Regions from separate parts of the Vogesella perlucida genome, predicted to be linked through region 1. Evidence: predicted binding sites of a transcription regulator. Region 1 holds the regulator's gene; the other holds the start of a gene.
What was found. The regulator HrcA, encoded in region 1, represses chaperone genes, less so after heat shock. The targets are predictions, from matches to a motif close to ATTAGCACTCGNNNNNNNCGAGTGCTAAT.
Positions count from the first base shown of each region.

Region 2: a site for HrcA is predicted at 5,796-5,824, ahead of groES (co-chaperone GroES). Genes of this name have one in related genera too.

Region 1 is NZ_CEETRO010000002.1:188,477-196,830, reverse strand. Features, by position in the region: gene dapE (succinyl-diaminopimelate desuccinylase) at 1-1,033, shown strand, start outside; gene recR (recombination mediator RecR) at 1,580-2,179, opposite strand; gene ACZ9XP_RS03535 (YbaB/EbfC family nucleoid-associated protein) at 2,248-2,586, opposite strand; gene dnaX (DNA polymerase III subunit gamma/tau) at 2,592-4,532, opposite strand; gene mltB (lytic murein transglycosylase B) at 4,637-5,653, opposite strand; gene hrcA (heat-inducible transcriptional repressor HrcA) at 5,701-6,720, opposite strand; gene recA (recombinase RecA) at 6,963-8,027, shown strand; gene recX (recombination regulator RecX) at 8,027-8,354, shown strand, end outside.
Region 2 is NZ_CEETRO010000004.1:165,701-174,054, reverse strand. Features, by position in the region: gene ACZ9XP_RS07460 (cytochrome c1) at 11-772, opposite strand; gene ACZ9XP_RS07455 (cytochrome b) at 786-2,123, opposite strand; gene petA (ubiquinol-cytochrome c reductase iron-sulfur subunit) at 2,139-2,723, opposite strand; gene ACZ9XP_RS07445 (Nif3-like dinuclear metal center hexameric protein) at 2,849-3,595, opposite strand; gene groL (chaperonin GroEL) at 3,748-5,391, opposite strand; gene groES (co-chaperone GroES) at 5,439-5,726, opposite strand; gene ACZ9XP_RS07430 (FAD-dependent oxidoreductase) at 5,968-7,383, opposite strand; gene gltB (glutamate synthase large subunit) at 7,471-8,354, opposite strand, start outside.

The sequences.
Region 1 (8,354 bases):
CGAAGACCTGGGCTTCACCATCGAACGCATGCCGTTTGGTGATGTAAGCAACTTCTGGGCGCATCGCGGCCACGGCGCACCGGTACTGTGTTTTGCCGGCCATACCGACGTGGTGCCCACCGGCCCGCTGGACAAATGGGACAGCCACCCGTTTGAGCCTACTATCCGCAACGGCCACCTGTTCGGCCGCGGCGCTGCCGACATGAAAGCCTCGCTGGCCGCGTTTATCACCGCCAGCGAACGCTTCATTGCGGCCAACCCCGACCACGCCGGCACCCTCGCCTTCCTGATTACCTCGGACGAAGAAGGCGTGGCCGCCGACGGTACCGTGCGCGTGGTAGACGAGCTGGCGGCACGCGGCCAGCAACTGGACTACTGCATTGTGGGCGAGCCCACCTCGTCGCAAGTGTTCGGCGATACCATCAAGAACGGCCGCCGCGGCTCGCTGTCCGGCCACCTGATCGTGCATGGCATCCAGGGCCATATCGCCTACCCGCACCTGGCCAAAAACCCCATCCATCTGGCGGCCCCGGCACTGGCCGAGTTGGCCGCAGAGGTATGGGACCACGGAAATGACTACTTCCCGCCCACCAGCTGGCAAGTATCGAATATCCACGCCGGCACCGGCGCCACTAACGTGATTCCGGGCAGCTGCGAGATCAAGTTCAACTTCCGCTTTTCTACCGAAAACACGGCAGAGACCTTGAAAGACCGCCTGCACGCCATCCTGGACAAACACCAGCTGGCCTACGAGCTGCACTGGGCGCTGTCGGGCAACCCGTTCATCACGGCACCCGGCGCGCTCACGGACGCTATCAGCCAGGCGATCGTTGACACCTGCGGCGTAACGCCAGAGCTGAACACCACCGGCGGCACCTCGGACGGCCGTTTCATCAAACGCATCGCGCGCGAGCTGGTGGAATTCGGCCCGATCAACGCCAGCATTCACAAGCTGAACGAATGCGTATGCGTGGATGATATCGAGCCGCTGGCCTGCGTCTACGAAAAAACGCTGCACACGCTGATGCGCTGATCACCAGCCCCGCAGGGCTAATGTCAGTCAGTTAACGCTGACTGGCGTCTTTTTTGGCTAGGGGTTTGCTTTGTTCAGGCGTGCTTTTGTGTCCGCGATGCGGACGATGTTTAAGTGCCGGTTCCGCCCGTGACCGAGCGAGGCAAGCGCAGCGTCGCGAGGGAATAAGACGGGAAAGGGGGCGGATTGCCGCCCCCTTTTCTATCGCTGAGCGAATCAAAGATTCGCACGCAGACCCCGCAACCCGGGGCTGCTCGAAACCCCGTCCAAAATGGCACGCCCCAGGCGCCGCCGAACTCACATCGCTGAGCAAATCAAAGATTTGCACGCAGATCGCTAACGGCTCGGGACTCAAACAAATCGGCGTCTTGCGCGTGCGAATCTTCGATTCGCTCAGCACAACCCTGGGGCGCACCATTTTGACCGGCTCGCGCCAACGGGATGGGGTGCCGCACCCACGCCCTTTTACTTGACGGCCAGGCATACTCTCTTAACTGACTGGCATTACCCCGCAGGGCAGGCTTTTTGCTAGCAGGTACTGGCCGCCTAGCTCACACTGCGCCGCTCGTACATGGCCTGGGCCAGCGTGCCCGGGTCGACGTTCTCCAGCTCGCCCCCCACCGGCATGCCACGGGCGATGCGGCTGACGCGCAGGCCGTGCGCCTGCAGCATCTCGCTGATCAGGTGCGCGGTGACCTCACCTTCGGCGGTAAAGTTGGTGGCAATGATCACCTCCTCCACCACGCCATCCACGGCACGGGCGATCAGTTTTTCCAAGTCGATATCCTTGGGGCCGATACCGTCCATGGGCGACAGGCGCCCCATCAGCACAAAGTACAGGCCGTCGTAGCAGCGCGTCTGCTCCAGCATCAGCAGATCAGCCGGCATTTCCACCACGCACAGCAGGTCCTGCCGGCGCTCGGCGTCGGCGCATACATTGCACAGCGGGCTTTCGCTAAAGGTATGGCAGCGCTGGCAATGGCGCAGGTTCAGCAGCGCGTGATCCAGCGCCCGCGCCAGCTTGTCGGCACCGCCACGGTCTTTTTGCAGCAGGTGAAACGCCATGCGCTGCGCGGATTTGGGGCCGACGCCGGGCAGGACTTTCAGCGCCGCTATCAGCTGGTCGAGCGAGGGCGGGTTTTTCATGGGCGCTCCAGTAAAAAAGGTTGGCCGCAAGCAGCAGCCTGCGGCCAACCTTTCAGGTCATCAAGCGGTCAGAACGGCAGCTTCATGCCGGCCGGCAGGTTCATGCCAGCAGTAAAGCCGGACATGCGCTCGGACGAAGTGGCTTCGGCCTTGCGGCTGGCGTCGTTAAACGCAGCGGCGATCAGGTCTTCCAGCATGTCTTTGTCTTCCTTGGCATCGGCCAGCAAATCGTCGCTGATGATGACACGGCGGGTAACGTGCGCGCAGCTCATCACCACTTTTACCAGGCCGTTACCCGCCTGGCCTTCTACGTCGATTTGCGCCAGTTCTTCTTGCGCCTTTTTCATGTTTTCCTGCATTTGCTGCGCCTGTTTCATCAGGCCTGCGATACCGGCTTTACCAAACATTGTTTCTACTCCTGTACGGGTTGTACTGTCTCGGCGAGCAGCATGGCGCCCATTTCCTGCACCAGCTGCTGTACGACCGGGTCGTTTTCCATGTGTTGACGCGCACCAGCCAGCTGCTCACGCTTGAAGCGTGCGTCGCGCATGGCGGGGGTCTCCATATCGAGGGTCTCTACTGACACCCTCAGTTCAATGCTCTGGCCGAGATACTCGCCCAGAACGCTTTTCAACTTGTCCTGATAATCGCGCGTGGCCATAGTGCGAAAGCCTTCCGGCACCGCCAGCTCGAATACTTTGCCATCCCAGTGTTTCAGCGCGGCGTTTTGCGCCAGCATGCGGGCGGCGCCCAGCTTGTTGCCCAGGCGGCCAATCAGGCTGGCCCAGTCGCCATCGAATACCGGCGTGTCGCTCACCAGCTCGCCCGGGTCTTCGTCCATCATCATGGCGTAGGCGGGTAGCTCGTCGTCGCTGTCGATGGCGGTATCCAGCACTTCGGGCTCGGCGTCGTCATCAGCCTCGTCCGGCACCTGCTCCACGTGCACGGGGGCTGGCGAGCGGGCAGTGGCAGGCGCTGGCGACGGTACCACGGCAGCAGGCTGCTCCTCCCACGGCGCGGGCTCAGGCGGCGGGGCCTGGCGGGCTGGCGCCGCGGGGGCGGGCCGTGCGGGCTCGGGCTCCGGCTCGGGCGCAGCCGGTTTTTCGGCGGCCGCAGGGCTGCGCTCGGCTGGCTTGCCACCCAGCTGCGCCAAGGCGGCACGTGCTGGTGATACGCCGGCAGGCAAGGCTGCGCTACTGGCACCAGGGTTGGCCGCAGGCACCGGCGGGCGGGCTACCGGCAGCGGGCGGGCAGCGCTTTCACCGCCGTTTACCGGGTGAAAGGCCAGCATGCGCAGCATGCTCATGCTGAAACCGGCGTGTTCGTCTGGCGCCAGCGCCAGGTCACGGCGGCCGTGCAGGGCGATCTGGTAATACAGCTGTACGTCTTCGGCGGCCAGGCGCTGGGCCAGGGCAAAAATGGCGTCGCGCTCGGGCTCGTCGCTGGCAATGGCGGCCGGCACGGTTTGCGCCAGCGCGAGCTGGTGCAGCAGGCTGGCCAGCTCTGCCAGGGCGCTGTCAAAACCGATGCCGCGTGCGGCCAACGCTTCCACCTCACCCACCAGGCGGGGGCCGTCAGCCTCGGCCAGGGCGTCCAGCAGGGCAAACAGGTAGCGCTTGTCCACGGCACCCAGCATGGCACGTACGCCGTCTTCTTTCACTTCGCCCAAGCCATAAGCAATGGCCTGGTCCAGCAGCGATTGCGCGTCGCGCATGGAGCCGGCGGCGGCACGGCCCAGCAAGGCCAGCGCCGGGGTGTCGTAGGCAATGCCTTCCACATCCAGCATGTGTGCCAGGTGGCCGGCTACCTGCTGCGGTGTCATGTTGCGCAGGCTGAACTGCAGGCAGCGGCTCAGCACCGTTACCGGCACTTTTTGCGGGTCGGTGGTGGCCAGGATGAATTTCACGTGCGCTGGCGGCTCTTCCAGCGTCTTGAGCATGGCGTTGAAGGCACTTTTGGACAGCATGTGCACTTCATCGATGATGTAGACCTTATAGCGCCCCATGGTGGGGGTGTACTGGGCGTTTTCCAGCACTTCGCGGATGTTGTCGATACCGGTATTGGAGGCGGCGTCGATCTCCAGCAGGTCCACAAAACGGCCTGCGTCGATCTGGGTGCACGCCTGGCACACGCCACACGGCTCGGCCGTGGTGCCGGTTTCGCAGTTCAGGCTCTTGGCCAGAATACGCGCGATGGTGGTTTTGCCCACGCCACGGGTACCGGTCAGCAGGTAGGCGTGGTGCAGGCGGGATTCTTTCAGCGCATTGGACAGGGCGCGTACCACGTGCTCCTGGCCAACCAGGTCGGCAAAGCGCTTGGGGCGCCACTTTCGGGCGAGAACTTGATAGGTCATGGCGCGGAATTCTAAAGGGATTCGCCGGGTATGGCGACTATTTCAGCGCAACCGCCAGCCGCTCGGTACACAGCTGGCCATACTGGCTCCGGCGGCCTGGCACCTTATTGCCCTGCGCCCGCAGCCATGCGCGCCTGCACAAAGCGTGCGCGCATTTCCTGTGCCAGCTCGTGCGTGACCATGGCGTATAGGGTGCTCTTGTTGTAGCGGGTAATGGTGTAAAAATTATTGAGACCCAGCCAGTAGCGCGTGTCGCCCGGCGCCACTTCCAGCGGCACCAGTACGGCCAGCGCGTCGTCGCGCACCGGCGCTTGTGGCATGACGCCACGGGCTTTCAGCTCGGCCACGGTGTAGTGCAGGTTGAATTTATCCGCCACCAGCGCATCCGGCACGGTGCCGGGTACCAGCTCGGCCGGTACCACCACGTCGTCCCCGCCCAGCCAGCCGTGCTCGCGGAAGTAGTTGGCCACACTACCGATAGCATCGACAGGGTTGTTCCAGATATCACGGTGGCCATCGCCATCAAAATCCACCGCCCACTTGCGGTGGCTGGACGGCATGAACTGCGGCAGGCCCATGGCACCGGCGTAGCTGCCTTTGAGGGTGAGTGCGTTGACGTTTTCGCTGCGCGCCAAGCGGAAAAACTCGGACAGCTCGGCGCGGAAGAAGTCGGCACGGCGCGGGTAGTCGAATGCCAGCGTGGACAACGCATCGGCCAGACGGAAGCCGCCAGTATTACGGCCGTAGCGCGTTTCGATACCAATAATGGCCACGATGATTTCCGGCGGCACCTTGTAGGTATCAGCCGCCTTCTGCAGGGTGCTTTCATGCTGCTGCCAGAACGCTACGCCCTCCTGCATCAGCTTGTCGTTATAAAAGCTGGGGCGAAACTGGTACCACGGCCGCGCCGTGGACGGTTTATCCATAATGGCGATGATGTTCGGCTTGAGCTCCACATTGGCAAACACGCTTTCCAGCTCGGCACGGCTCAGCTCGCCGGTGGCAACTTGTTCGTCGATATAGCGTTGCACGTCCGGGCGCATCAGCAGCGCCACGTCGGCATGGGCAACACCGGCTGCCAGCAGGCTGGTCACGGCTAGCAGGGTTTTCAGGAGAGTCATGGGGAATACCAAGGTTGGCCGCAGCCAACACACTGCGACACAGGGGGTCAATCGTTGAAATTCAGCGCACTCGATACCAGCCGCGCGGTGATGTCCACAATCGGGATCACCCGCTCGTAGGCCATGCGGGTGGGGCCTACCACGCCCAGCGCACCCACGACCTGGCCGTTTAGCCGGTACGGGGCAATCACCACGCTGCAGTCGTCCAGCGTTACCACGCCGGACTCGTCGCCGATGAAAAGGTTCACGCCGGGGGCGCGGCGGCTTTGCTCCAGCAGCTGCAACAGCTCGGTCTTGCGCTGGAAGGTATCGAACAGCTCGCGCAGGCGGTTCAGGTCGCCGGAAAAATCGCTCACGTTCAGCAGCTTGCCCTGCCCGCTAATCACCAGGTCGTCACCACCGTGCAGCGCTTGCTGGCCAAACTGGATGGCCAGCTGCATCAGCTCGGAAATATCGCCACGCAGCTGCTGCAGCTCCTCCCCTACCCGGCTGGCCACGCCACCCAGTGCTTGCCCTGCGTAATGCTGGTTCAGGAAGTTGGCCGCTTCGATCAGCTCACTGCCGCTGTAGTCGCGTGCGGTATTGAACAGGTGGTTTTGCACATCGCCTTCCAGCGTCACCAGAATCAGCAACACCCGCCGCTCGGACAGGCGCAAAAACTCCACCTGGCGAAACGCGGCATCGGCGCGCTGCGGCGTCATCACCACGCCGGCAAACTGCGTCAGCTCGGCCAGCAGCTGCGACGCTGCCTTCACGACCCGTTTGGGGCTGTCCGGCTGCAGCGTATGCCGCAGCTCGGCCACGGCAGGCTCGGTCAGCTGTTGCACGGTCAACAGGCGGTCGACAAACAGACGGTAGCCACGCGGCGTAGGCACGCGCCCGGCCGAGGTATGCGGTGAGGCAATCAGCCCCAGCCCTTCCAGGTCGGCCAGCATATTGCGGATGGACGCCGACGACAGCTCCAGCCCCGACACCGTGGCCAGGGTTTTGGACGCCACAGGCTGGCCATCGGCGATATAACGCTCTACCAGCACCTTGAGCAAATGTTGAGTGCGATCGTTCAGCATGCTGCCATTCTGTCACAGCTTGCCCGCCAGCCAAAGGCTTTGCCGCATCACAGCCTGGCGGCGCGCCCGCCGGCTTGGTCGCGCCGCCTTTTGTGCGATAATCCGCTGATTGTATTCATCACCGCCACAGCGCTGTGGCGCGCATGCATCGCTGCCTGTCGTTTTTATTTGGCAGGCCAGATGAAAACGTACATAATCAAAAGCTGAATCGTTATCCACCCCGTTGAATGAATGGAGCAAGCATGGCAGAGCGTTCCGAAGACAAAAGCAAGGCGCTGAGTGCAGCGCTGGCGCAAATTGAAAAGCAGTTCGGCAAAGGCTCGATCATGCGCATGAGCGACAACCAGATCACCGAAAACCTGCAAGTCATCAGCACCGGCTCGCTGGGCCTGGACCTGGCACTGGGTGTGGGTGGCCTGCCGCGTGGCCGTGTGGTGGAAATCTACGGCCCGGAATCGTCCGGTAAAACCACGCTGTGTCTGCAGGTGGTTGCCGAAGCACAAAAACTGGGTGGTACCTGCGCCTATATCGATGCCGAAAACGCGCTGGACCCGCAATACGCACAAAAACTGGGCGTATCGGTAGAAGACCTGCTGATCTCGCAGCCGGACACCGGTGAACAGGCACTGGAAATCTGCGACATGCTGGTACGCTCCGGCGGCGTGGATGTCATCATTGTGGACTCGGTAGCTGCCCTGGTTCCCAAAGCCGAAATCGAAGGCGAAATGGGCGACAGCCACGTGGGCTTGCAAGCCCGCCTGATGAGCCAGGCACTGCGCAAACTCACCGGCAACATCAAGCGCACCAACACCCTGGTGGTGTTCATCAACCAGATCCGCATGAAGATCGGCGTGATGTTCGGCAGCCCGGAAACCACCACTGGCGGTAACGCCCTGAAATTCTACGCCTCGGTACGTATGGATATCCGCCGCATTGGCGGTATCAAGAAAGGCGAAGAAATCATCGGTAACGAAACCCGCGTGAAAGTGGTGAAAAACAAGGTATCGCCACCGTTCAAGCAAGCCGGCTTTGACATCCTGTACGGTGAAGGCATCAGCCGCGAGGGCGAAATCATCGAGCTGGGCGTAGAGCACGGCTTTATCGACAAATCCGGCGCCTGGTACGCCTACAACGGCCAGAAAATCGGCCAGGGCAAGGACAACACCCGCGAATGGCTGAAATCCAACCCGGCCATTGCCCAGGAAATCGAGCGCAAAATCCGCGAAGCCGTGGGTATCAAGGTAGAAATTACCGAAGGCAAGCCGGACGCAGACGAAGAGCTGCTGGACGACACCTTCGACGCCTGATGGAAAAACCGGGCAAAAGCCTGAAGGCAAGAGCCGTCGACCTTCTGTCCCGCCGCGAATATACGCGGCTGGAGCTGAAGCGGCGGCTTTCGCCTTTTGCAGAAAACGCAGAAGAAGTGGACGCCCTGCTGGACGAGCTGGCCGCCAGCCGCTGGCAAAGCGACGCCCGCTTTGCCGAACAGTTTGCCGACAGCCGCAGCCGCAAGTACGGCAGCCGCCGCGTGGCCATGGAAATGCGCGAACGTGGCGTAGACAGCGACACCATCAAGCAGACCCTGTCCAGCCACAACGACCTGGCCACCGCACGCAGCCAGTGGCTGCGCAAAT
Region 2 (8,354 bases), on a different contig from region 1:
GGCACATGGCCTAGTGGATGTCTTTCCAGTATTCCTTCTTCAGGAAGTAGGCGAAAGGCAGCAGCAGAAGGAACAGATACAGCAGCACGGTGTAACCCACCTGATGACGCTTCACCTGCACCGGCTCGCCGATGTAGACCAGGAAGTTGGTCAGGTCGGCCATGCGCTTGTCAAACTCGGCAGTATTAGCCTTGCCGTTTTCCAGCTTGGTCAGCGTACCGGCTTTCACCAGTTCCAGCTTGTGCTCCTCGTGACCGTCTGCGCCTTTATGGGTACGCAGCTCTTGCTCGCCTTGCCATTCCCACAGAATGTGCGGCATGCCAACCTTGTCGAATACCAGGTTGTTCCAGCCGGTTGGGCGGCTAGGATCACGATAGAAGCCACGCAGGTAACCGTACAGGTAGTCGGCACCACGCGAGCGCGCAATCACGGACAAGTCCGGTGGAGTTGCGCCAAACCAGGCCTTGGCATCTTTCTTGTCCATGGCTACGTTCATTTGATCACCGATTTTGTCGGTAGTGAACATCAGGTTGGACTTGATCTGGTCTTCGGAAAGGCCGATGTCAGTCAGACGGTTGTAGCGCATGGCGCTAGCCGAATGGCAAGACAGGCAGTAGTTCACAAAGGTCTGTGCGCCACGCTGCAGGCTTTCGGTATCCTGGATATTGATGGGTGCTTTTTCCAGGGCAGGGCCTTCGGACGCAGCAAACGCACCAACAGCAGGAACCATGAGGGCTACGGCGGCAACCAGTTGACGGATAGTCTTGTTCATAGTGCCCCCTTTATCAGATGAATTTTGCAAACAGGGTAGCGGCCACCAGCGTTGCTACCACCAGTACTACAAAGCGTACCTGGCGAGCCGGAGTGCTCATGGTCACACGGGTCGGAACCGGTGTGCTGCCCACGTCGTTCTTGGTATAGAACGGCATGCCCAGGAAGAACGCAAAGTAGATGATGGAGAACAGCTGAGCCACGATAGTACGCAGGTTGGTAGACGGCAGCGCACCCAGAATACCCAGACCGATAAAGGCGGTAATGAACAGGGTCAGCATGATCTTGAACTTCGGACCACGATAACGGATCGACTTCACCGGGGATTTATCCAGCCACGGCAGGAAGGCGATCAGTACCACGGCAGCGCCCATCGCCAGTACGCCCCATACCTGGGTACCGGCAAACGACGGTACGGCACGCAGGATGGCGTAGAACGGGGTGAAGTACCATACCGGTGCAATGTGCGCCGGAGTCTTCAGCGGGTCAGCCTGGTCAAAGTTCGGATGCTCCAGGAAGTAACCACCCATTTCCGGTGCAAAGAACACGATAGCCGAGAACACGATCAGGAAGACTGCTACACCCAGCACGTCTTTTACGGTGTAGTAAGGGTGGAACGGAATGCCATCCAGTGGTTTGCCGTCTTCACCTTTCAGCTTCTTGATTTCCACGCCGTCCGGGTTGTTGGAACCCACTTCGTGCAGGGCGATCAGGTGGGCTACCACCAGTGCCAGCAGAATCAGCGGTACCGCAATCACGTGCAGGGCAAAGAAGCGGTTCAGGGTTGCATCGCCCACCACGAAGTCGCCACGGATGAATACAGACAGATCCGGGCCGATCACGGGGATGGAAGCAAACAGGTTAACAATCACCTGTGCGCCCCAGAACGACATCTGACCCCATGGCAGCAGGTAGCCCATAAAGGCTTCGGCCATCAGCACCAGGAAAATCAGGGTACCGAATACCCATACCAGTTCGCGAGGCTGCTTGTAGGAACCGTAGATCACGCCACGGAACATATGCAGGTAAACCACGACAAAGAACATGGATGCGCCGGTAGAGTGCATGTAGCGGATGATCCAGCCACCTGCCACATCACGCATGATGTATTCCACCGAAGCAAACGCCACCGGAATGCCAGCGCCATTCAGCGTGCCATCCGGCTTGTAGTTCATGGTGAGGAAAATACCGGTAACGATCTGGATCACCAGCACCAGCAGTGCCAGGGAACCAAAGAAGTACCAGAAGTTAAAGTTTTTGGGGGCGTAGTACTCGGTGACGTGCTCTTTCATCATCGAGGACAGCGGGAAACGCTCATCCACCCAATTGAGGATTTTTTGGCCAGTGCTCATGTATTTTCCCCTCGCTTACTTGTCATCGCCGATCAGCAGCGTGGTATCGGTCAGGTACTTGTGCGGCGGGATTTCCATGTTCTTGGGCGCCGGCACACCGTTGTAGACACGGGCAGCCAAGTCAAACTTGGAGCCATGGCATGGACAGTAGAAACCGCCAACCCATTTCGGGCCCAGGTCGGCAGGCGCCAGATCCGGGCGGTGGGTCGGAGAACAGCCCAGGTGCGTACAGATACCCACTGCTACCAGTACTTCCGGCTTGATGGAGCGGGTCGCGTTCTGGCAGTACGCCGGTTGCTGCGGCGCTTCCGATTTCGGGTCCAGCAGATCACCTTCGATAGTCGACAGGTTTTTCAGCTGCTCAGGTGTACGGGACAGAACCCATACCGGCTTGCCACGCCATTCGACGTTGATCTTCTGGCCCGGCTCCAGCTTGCTGATGTCCACTTCTACTGGCGCACCTGCAGCCTTGGCACGCTCAGAAGGTGCAAAGCTCATCAAAAACGGGACAGCCACACCGGCTGCCGCCACACCACCAACCGCGCTGGTGGCCACCGTCAGAAAACGACGGCGCCCCGCATCAACGTGTTGTTCACTCATTACAGTCATCCTCAAACGTGGAAACCGAGCTATAAACTTGAAACTTTACAATTCTACCCGATTCCATGAGGGAACTTGAAGCGCATATGCGACAAATCGCCTCATTGACAACAGGGGCTTAGTTTTCAAACCGGGTTAAAGAGATCGATAAATTGCACATCCAGGGCAAAATCGTTCGCCAGCCACTCGCCTAGCGCCTTCACGCCATAGCGTTCGGTGGCGTGATGGCCCGCCGCGATGAAGCTTACGCCTGTTTCATTAGCCAAATGCTGATTTTGCTCAGACACTTCGCCAGTAATGAACACATCCACGCCCAAAGCGATGGCTTGTTCGAAATAACCCTGCGCCCCACCGGTACACCAGGCCACGCGCTGCACGCTACGCGCCTTGTCCCCTAGTAACAAGGCTTCCCGCCCCAGGCTGCGGCCAACGTGTGCGCTCAGCGCCTCCGCCGTCAGGCGCTGGGGGAGCTCGCCGGTCCAGATCAATGGTTCGGTCAGCGACGGCGCCGCATTCTGCATACCCAACACCTGGCCCAGCTGGGCGTTATTGCCCAGCGCCGGGTGTGCATCCAGCGGCAGGTGGTAGGCAAACAGGTTGATGTTGCTATGCAGCAACGCCGCGATACGCTGGCGCTTAATACCGGTAATGGCTGCCGCCTCGCTTTTCCAGAAATAACCGTGGTGCACCAGAATGGCATCGGCTTGCAAGCGGATAGCTTCATCAATCAACGCTTGCGATGCGGTGACGCCGGTGACCACACGGCGGATCTCGTCGCAGCCTTCTACTTGCAGACCGTTGGGGGCATAGTCCTTGAAGCGCCATGGCTCCAGCTTGCCGTCCAGCGCCTTGAGCAAATCTGATCGTTTCATGTTGACGCTCCACAAGATAAAGCCGGCATTGTGCCAGACTGAGCGGGCAAAACAATGCGGCCAACCCGGTGACAGGTTGGCCGCATTGTTTTGCCGCATAGAAAAACCCCGCGCCGTGGCGCGGGGTTCAGGCTTCGCAGGGGCGAGGCAGCTTACATCATGCCGCCCATGCCACCCATACCACCCATGCCGCTCATGTCTGGCATGGCAGGCTTGTCTTCCGGCAGCTCGGCTACCATGCAGTCGGTGGTCAGCATCAGGCCAGCTACAGAAGCGGCGTGTTGCAGCGCGGAGCGGGTAACTTTGGCTGGATCCAGTACACCCATTTCCAGCATGTCGCCGTATTCGCCAGTGGCAGCGTTGTAACCGAAGTTACCTTTGCCTTCCAGCACCTTGTTCACTACCACGGATGGCTCGTCACCGGCGTTCTGCACGATCTGGCGCAGCGGGGCTTCGATGGCTTTCAGCACGATCTTCACGCCAGCAGCCTGGTCGGCGTTGGCAGTTTCCAGATCGGCCAGGGTAGAACGAGCGCGCAGCAGGGCCACACCACCACCAGGTACCACGCCTTCTTCCACTGCCGCACGGGTAGCGTGCAGCGCGTCTTCCACGCGGGCTTTCTTCTCTTTCATTTCCACTTCGGTCGCAGCGCCAACCTTGATCACGGCAACACCGCCGGCCAGCTTGGCCACGCGCTCTTGCAGTTTTTCACGATCGTAGTCGGAAGTGGCGGCTTCGATTTGCTGACGGATCTCGGCAACACGCGCCTGGATCAGTGCGGCATCGCCTGCGCCATCGATGATGGTGGAGTTTTCTTTACCCACTTCAACACGCTTGGCTTGGCCCAGCATGTCCAGGGTCACTTTTTCCAGGGTCAGGCCCACTTCTTCTGCAATCACGGTGCCGCCGGTCAGGGTAGCGATGTCTTGCAGCATGGCCTTGCGACGGTCGCCAAAGCCCGGGGCTTTCACGGCAACGACTTTCAGGATGCCACGGATGGTGTTCACTACCAGGGTAGCCAGCGCTTCGCCTTCTACGTCTTCAGCAATGATCAGCAGCGGGCGGCCGGACTTGGCGACTTGCTCCAGTACAGGCAGCAGGTCGCGGATGTTGGAGATTTTCTTGTCGAACAGCAGGATGAACGGATTATCCAGTGCGGCAATCTGTTTTTCCTGGTTGTTGATGAAGTATGGGGACAGGTAGCCGCGGTCGAACTGCATGCCTTCTACCACATCCAGCTCGTTTTGCAGCGATTTGCCGTCTTCAACGGTGATCACGCCTTCTTTGCCGACTTTTTCCATTGCGGTAGCAATGATTTCGCCGATATCGCTATCGGAGTTGGCGGAGATGGAGCCTACCTGGGCGATTTCCTTGGTGGTGGCGCAAGGCTTGGCGATCTTGGCGATCTCGCCTACCAGCGAGATAACGGCTTTGTCGATGCCGCGCTTCAGGTCCATCGGGTTCATGCCGGCAGTCACGAACTTCATGCCTTCGTGCACGATAGCTTGGGCCAGTACGGTAGCGGTGGTGGTACCGTCACCGGCAACGTCGGAAGTCTTGGAAGCGACTTCTTTCACCATCTGGGCGCCCATGTTTTCGAACTTGTCTTTCAATTCGATTTCTTTGGCCACGGATACGCCATCCTTGGTGATGGTCGGGGCGCCGAACGAGCGGTCCAGCACCACGTTGCGGCCTTTCGGGCCCAGGGTCACTTTAACGGCGTCAGCCAGAATGTTGACACCCACTACCATTTTTGCGCGGGCGGAATCGCCGAAGCGTACGTCTTTAGCTGCCATGCTTGAAATTCTCCAGAATCAGTTTGATAAGAGGGATGCGGCCCGGATTACTCAACGATGCCCATCACGTCTTCCTCGCGCATAACGAGGAGCTCATCACCGTCAACCTTGACGGTTTGGCCGGAATACTTGCCGAAGATAACCTTGTCGCCAACTTTCAGCTCCAGCGCACGGCGTTCGCCGTTTTCCAGGATCTTGCCGTTGCCTACGGCAACCACTTCACCCATGTCTGGTTTTTCAGCTGCGGCGCCCGGCAGAACGATGCCGGAGGCGGTTTTTTCTTCAGCCTCGAGGCGCTTGATAACAACACGATCGTGCAGAGGACGAATTGCCATTTGACTCTCCTAATAGCAGTGGCTGTTGAAAGATGATTACCTATCAATTCAGCGATAGCGGACAGGTGCATTAGCACTCTGCCCTGACGAGTGCTAATCATAGGGACGGCATAGCCGCTTTTCAAGAGGGGGTGCCGCAAGATTTTGTCAGCGGCATGGTGCTGGCATGGCCCTGACAAACGAAAAACCCCTCTTGCCAGGCAAGAGGGGTTGGGTAATACAGCGCGAAGCCGCGCAGGGCTTACCAGACTTGCAGGTAGGACAGCATGCCTTCTGCGGCCTGACGGCCTTCGAATACCGCGCGCACCACCAGATCGGCACCGCGCACCTGGTCGCCACCGGCGAAGATTTTCGGGTTGCTGGTCTGGTGCTTGAAGTGGCCATTGGCCGGGGCCACGGTACGGCCCTGTGCATTGCTGGCAATGCCCTGGCGCTCGAACCAGCTGGCAGCTTCTACCTGGAAGCCGAAGGCGACGATGACGTGGTCGCACTCGATCACTTCTTCGCTGCCAGGCACGATTTCGGCATTACGACGGCCTTTAGCGTCTGGCGCACCCAGGCGGGTTTCGGCCAGTTTCAGGCGCAAGCTGCCATCGGCGGCCTGCTCTACGCCCATAGGCTGGCGGTTCCACAGGAACGCCACGCCCTCTTCCTTGGCGTTGGCCACCTCGCGCTTGGAACCCGGCATATTGGCCTCGTCACGGCGATAGGCGCAGATCACCTTGCTGGCGCCCTGGCGGATGGAGGTGCGGTTGCAGTCCATGGCGGTGTCACCACCACCCAGCACCACTACACGCTTGCCCGCCATGGACAGCGGTGCATCGCCAGCTGGCAGGGTATCCAGGCACTGGCGCACGTTGTTGATCAGGAACGGTAGCGCTTCCAGTACGCCCGGCAGGTTTTCACCTTCAAACCCGCCCTTCATGTACTTGTAGGCGCCCATGCCCATGAATACGGCGTCGTACTGCGCCAGCAGGTCTTCGATTTCCACATCGCGGCCGATTTCGGTATTGAGGCGGAACTCGACGCCCATGCCTTCCATGATCTCGCGGCGACGCTTCACCACGCTCTTTTCCAGCTTGAACTCGGGGATGCCGAAGGTGAGCAGGCCGCCGATTTCTTCGTAGCGGTCAAACACCACCGGGCGCACGCCATTGCGTACCAGCACGTCGGCACAGGCCAAGCCAGCCGGGCCGGCGCCGATGATGGCCACTTTTTTGTCAGTCCACACCACTTTGGACATATCCGGGCGCCAGCCGGCTTTGTAGGCTTCATCGGTGATGAATTTTTCTACACTACCGATGGTCACGGCGCCAAAGCCACCCTGCTCCAGCGTGCACGCGCCTTCGCACAAACGGTCTTGCGGGCACACGCGGCCGCAGATTTCCGGCAGGCTATTGGTCTTGTGCGACATCTCGGCCGCCTCAAACAGCTTGCCTTCCTTCACCAGCTTCAGCCAGTTGGGGATGTAGTTGTGCACCGGGCATTCCCACTCGCAGTAGGGGTTGCCACAGGACAGGCAGCGGCCTGCCTGCTCACCCGCGTCTACCGCGTGCAGCGGGGTATAAATCTCTTTGAATTCGATCTTGCGCACGGCAACTTCTACTTTGTCGCCCGGGTTGCGCGAGAGCTTCATGAACTGGAAAACGTCACCCATGATCACTTGTCCTTTGCCCCTGCGGCCAACGTTGGCCGCAAGGTGCTTTTATTGCTATCAAGGGGCGGACCAACCCGCCCGTCCCTATCAGTCTTTCAGCAGGCTTTCCAGCTTGGCCGCTTTAGGCTTCACCAGCCAGAAGTAGTCGACGTAATCGTCGAAGTTCTCCAGCATGGCGCGGCCGGTTTCCGAGCCGGTCAGCTCCACGTGCTTGGCGATTTTCTCCAGCAGGTAGGCGCGGTACATGCCCATCGCTTCACCGTTGATCAGGTTGATATCCACCAGCTCGTTGTTGAAACGGTAGGCAAACTTCTCGGCACGGTCGTACACGAAGGCAAAGCCCCCGGTCATGCCGGCACCAAAGTTGTAGCCTGTCTCGCCCAGCACAATCACGCTACCGCCGGTCATGTATTCGCAGCAGTGGTCGCCCGCGCCTTCGATCACCGCCAGGGCGCCGGAGTTACGCACGGCAAAGCGCTCGCCCGCCACACCCGCTGCAAACAGCTGGCCACCGGTGGCGCCGTACAGGCAGGTGTTACCGATGATGATGGACTCGTCCGACTGGTACGCAGCGCCTTTTGGCGGGTAGATGGTCACGCGGCCACCCGCCATGCCTTTGCCCACGTAGTCGTTGGCATCGCCTTCCAGCTCCAGGTGCAGGCCCGGCGCGTTCCACACGCCAAAGCTCTGGCCGGCGGAGCCGGTGAACTTCACCTTGAGGCAGCCAAACGGCAGACCGGCTGCACCGTGTACACGGGCGATTTCGCCAGACAGGCGGGCGCCAATGGAGCGGTGAATGTTCTCGATCGGGTAGTTCAACTCCAGCATCTGCTTGTTGTTGATCGCCGGCAGTGCATCTACCAGGATCTGCTCGGCCAGCTCGCCCTTGTCGAAGGACGGGTTGGAGTCGCTCACGCAGAAGCGTGGCACGCTGTCCGGCACGGTGCCTTGCGACAGCAGCGGCGACAGGT